2 regions of the Peribacillus sp. FSL K6-1552 genome follow, and region 1 is predicted to be linked to the other one. Evidence: predicted binding sites of a transcription regulator. Region 1 holds the regulator's gene; the other holds the start of a gene.
What was found. The regulator NrdR, encoded in region 1, represses ribonucleotide reductase genes. The targets are predictions, from matches to a motif close to AACACNATATATNGTGTT.

Region 1 (2,414 bases):
AATCGTCTCCAAATGACGGATTAGCTCTTGCTCCTGCGTTTTCGGTTCTTCTTTTTGTGTTCGTTCACGTATCGGCTGCACGCGATTGACAAGGGAAGGCATATCGGCCTGTCGCTCGATTTGGTACCAGTCCCTTGCCGCCTTTCTTAATATTTCCTCATCGATCTCATCATCCAATGAAACGGCATCCATAACTAGTTTTTGCATTTCAAGCGGATCAATGCCATATAAAAAGGCAAGTTTGGCAATCGTACTTTTTATTTTCGGAGTAAAGGCCTTTTTCGGCACGATTGATGATTTTATTCCGGCTAACAAAAGGTCAAAATCAAATAAGCCGTCAAATCCCGATGGCTCGACTCCATCCGCTCGATTGATATATTGCTGTTCGGGCAAAGGTTTCCATTCGTTTTTCGCTTCATCTGTTACATACAAGGAGTCCAAATGATCTGATGAAAACACCTCTGCAAAAGATTTTGTCACACTTTCATACTGATCCGTTAAAATGTGATCATCGCAAAAGAATCTCTTTAACCGGTTAAATTGTACTTTGCCAATTTTTTTGTATAAGTATATATTCAGCATACCATCAGTGAAAAACTGTTGAGGGGACAGCGGCGAATTTAATTCGTAAATAAATTCCTTCGTATCTTCTTTCGATTTCTTATACACATTCAGCAGTCCGATTCCCTCAAGCAAAAGGCGTGCTTCGTAGATATCGCCTAATTTAAGGCCAATTGTATTCATTAATTGATAATGTGAGGAAGCTTCCGACCAGAGCCGATTTTCCTCTAACTCACTCCATAACGTCATGTATAGGCTAATACAGATCGGTCCAATAAGAGGTTGATATAGTCGGGTTAGTATTTTCCGATCATAATCATGAAGCAGCCCCGCAGATGAAACCAAGTATGAATCCGCTGGGAGCAATTCTTGCCAATGCATTGACATCTCCATTCAAACCTTTCAAAAGATGTAGTGAAAAAAGAGCCAAAGTAAATCTTCAGCTCTACTTTCTTTCTTTATTTATTAAATCTTTCAATTCATCAATAAAGACGTTAATATCTTTAAATTGTCGATATACGGAAGCGAATCTAACATAGGCAACCTCATCGACTTCTGCCAGTTTGTCCATCACCATTTCGCCGACATTGTCACTTTTCACTTCTGCGATGCCCTGGTTGCGTAATTCCTTTTCTACATAACTGGTAATTTGCTCCAATTCCTTTAGTGGAACTGGACGTTTTTCGCAGGCCCTGATTAAGCCACGTAGGATTTTATCACGACTGAACTCTTCCCGTGTCCCGCCTTTTTTCACTACAATCAGCGGCGTTTCCTCTACCTTTTCAAATGTCGTGAATCGAAAACCACATGCCTCACATTCACGGCGTCGTCGAATCGATTTACTTTCATCGACTGGCCTGGAATCGAGCACTCTTGTTCCATTATATTGACATGATGGGCATTTCATCATTATCAGCTCCGTATTTTATGTAGGACTCCCCTATCTAAATGTTCCCCAAGGATTTACTTTTCTATCTCAATCTTATATTAAAAGGAACAACCAGTACAAGTAAAAAGTGTAACTTCCAACAGTAGGCACTTTTTTGAAGGAGCGTTATCAGAGTCTTTATGCTTTTTACTAGTCACAATCTTTAGTTTAAAGCGGGCTTGCTAATTTATTGCATTAAAAAAGAGATGCACCCATGGCATCTCTGTGTATACGTTTTTATAGGGCACTTATATTGGCTTTTTTCATTTGTACCGGACCTAATCCACGTGGAAGTTCAATGTTTTCACGTGTTTGCGCATTCAAAGCTTCAGCAATATAGTTTGCCGCAATATTCGGATCCAAATTACCACATGTATAGACATCAATGCTTGCATAGCCGTGTTCTGGAAAACTGTGAATCGTTAAATGTGATTCAGAAATGATGACAACCCCACTTACTCCTTGTGGAGCAAACTTGTGGAATGCTACTTCGCGAACCTCTGCACCTGACTTCAAGGCAGCATCAACAAAAATCTTTTCAATCAAATCAATATTGTTCAGTTTTTCAAAGTCACAACCCCAAAGTTCAGAAATGACATGTCTACCCATTGTTTCCATAGTGTAAGCTGTTTCCATTTTATGCTTCCCCCTTACCATGATTAAAAATTACATAACTTCTAACAACTACCACGGGGGAAAGTTAGTCCAAAGAGGTCCTAACCCTTTAAGTAGCCATCATGCAAACTCTCTTTTGAAGAAGTTCACGATTCATAGTATATATTGTTTGATTTTTTTTTGCAACTGCCATTTTGAATTTTTGGCAAGATAATGTTTATACGAAAAAAATGTAAGGGCTTTCTTAATGGAGTCCTTGCCCTTTGAATCATTTCATAGCAGTTTATCACTTCGCAAAAAAAATTTCACA
Region 2 (2,414 bases), 370 kb from region 1:
TGGATATTGTTCACCGGCTTTTAATATGGCGATGGACGAAGCTCTTTTAAACTGGCAGAGTAAAGGGGAAATACCACCGATTATACGCTTTTATGGTTGGGACCCAGCTACATTGTCGATTGGTTATTTTCAAAAGGCAGAATCTGAAATTGATATAGAAGAAGTTAAAAGGCAGGGCCTCGGTTTTGTTCGCAGACCAACAGGAGGACGTGCTGTACTGCACGAACATGAATTGACTTATAGCGTAATTGTCCCAGAATCCTATCCGGGAATGCCTACTACTGTTACTGAAGCATATCGAGTTATTTCTGAAGGGATATTAATGGGGTTCAGGAATCTTGGATTGGATGCTTATTTTGCTGTACCTCGAACCGATCAGGAGAAAGCGGCTTTAAAAGCACCCAAGTCTTCCGTCTGTTTTGATGCGCCAAGCTGGTATGAATTGGTCGTTGAGGGCCGTAAGGTAGCTGGCAGTGCACAAACAAGGCAAAAGGGCGTCATCCTTCAACACGGGGCCATTTTACTTGAACTTGATGATGAAAAGCTCTTTAGCGTATTTAAATTCTCAAATGACAGGGTTAAAGAGAGAATGCAAAAAAACTTAAAAAACAAAGCCGTGGCCATAAATGACATTGCCGGAAGAAAGATTACCATCCCAGAAGCAAAAGATGCTTTTGAAAAAGGTTTTGCCGATGGACTTTCGATTGAATTAGAGCCATACGTCCTCACTGAACAGCAATTGCAGGAAGTGAAAGCCATTGCAGAAAGCAAATATGAAAGCGATGAATGGAATTTTTTGAGATAGAAGAAGCAGGATAATTAGAACAGATAATAAAAATGTTTTTTCAGATTTTTGCAAACAAATAAGCTTTTCCTTGCAACGATAAGCACTAACAAGGACAGGGAAAAAGCAAGGTTCAAATTAATTGAAATCTGATGAAAAATTATTATAAATCGACATTTTCCTCCCTTTTACTAACTATATTAATTGATTTATCGTTTGACAAAATTAAAAGTTAATCAACACAAACACAATATATAGTAGTCGGAATATTTATTACGACACTATATATTGATTTTTAAGTTTCGCTATGATAAATTTAGGGTAACTTGTTAAGCGAAACGGACATGTAAGACTACATATAGATTTTTGCAGCAAGAACGGATCTTGAAACATATAAAGGAGAGGGAATTATGTCGGTTGTAATAAAAGAAGCTTTAAAGGTTGATCTAGAAAGGTTGAATAAGGATATTTCTTTATTTCCCCAGGTCCATCCTGTAACAGCTGATATGAAAATGACGCATAAAGGCGTGTCCCGTCTAGTTATGCTTGACCGCTATTCTTTTAAGGATACTGAAAAAATTACGCTCTCGACTGGCGATTTTGTAGTATTGACGATTAAGGAAGATCCGAAATTCCCTGCACGGGGTCTTGGTTACATCGTTGAAATAGATTGGGAAACGAAAAAAGCTAAGGTATTAGTGGATAATGAATTCCGCGGAGCATTAGATAACCCGGAAGAAGTGGAAACGGGGATTGTAAATCGACCGCTTGATATCATTGAGAAGCCGCTTGAAATATACTATGAACAAATTGCAAAACGTAATGCAACGGGATTGGCTTCAGTGGAAAAGACTGAAGAAAAAAGAACGGAATGGTTCAATAAGTTCTATGAAGAATTAAAGAACCTTAATTTTGTCCCAGCAGGACGTGTATTATATGGAGCCGGTTCTAACACGGATGTTACTTATTTTAATTGCTATGTAATGCCATTTGTTCCGGATTCACGCGAAGGAATTTCCGAACATAGAAAGCAAGTCATGGAAATCATGAGCCGCGGAGGCGGTGTAGGTACGAACGGATCGACACTTCGTCCAAGAAATACGTTGGCAAAAGGGGTAAATGGAAAATCCTCCGGTTCAGTTTCATGGCTTGATGATATTGCGAAATTGACCCATCTTGTTGAACAGGGCGGAAGCAGACGCGGTGCACAAATGATTATGCTTGCGGATTGGCATCCAGATATTGCTGAGTTCATTATTTCGAAAATGCAAAATCCACGGATTCTTCGCTACTTAGTGGAAAACACAAAAGATGAAACCATCAAAAAGTACGCTACAGATAAATTAAAATTCACTCCGCATACCGAACAGGAAACGGCTATGTACCAAGGTATTATCAACTATAAAGAGATTCCGGGTTTAGGCGGATTTAGCGAGAAAATCATTAGAGAGGCCGAGGAAAAGGTTCGTACAGGCGGAACGTACAGTGTCCATAATGCCGATTTTCTAACAGGCGCCAATATCTCGATTTGCTTGACTAGGGAATTTATGGAAGCTGCCGAACAAGATGGCGAATATGAATTGCGTTTCCCGGATGTTGAAAGCTATAATGCTGAAGAAATGGCGATTTA

Region 2: a site for NrdR is predicted at 1,029-1,046, ahead of NST21_RS18975 (vitamin B12-dependent ribonucleotide reductase). Genes of this name have one in related genera too.

Annotation. Positions count from the first base shown of each region.
Region 1 covers NZ_JBBOST010000001.1:4,328,780-4,331,193, forward strand. The annotation lists gene NST21_RS20855 (replication initiation and membrane attachment family protein) at 1-942, opposite strand, end outside; gene nrdR (transcriptional regulator NrdR) at 1,007-1,468, opposite strand; gene speD (adenosylmethionine decarboxylase) at 1,727-2,107, opposite strand.
Region 2 covers NZ_JBBOST010000001.1:3,956,394-3,958,807, reverse strand. The annotation lists gene NST21_RS18980 (lipoate--protein ligase family protein) at 1-805, shown strand, start outside; gene NST21_RS18975 (vitamin B12-dependent ribonucleotide reductase) at 1,195-2,414, shown strand, end outside.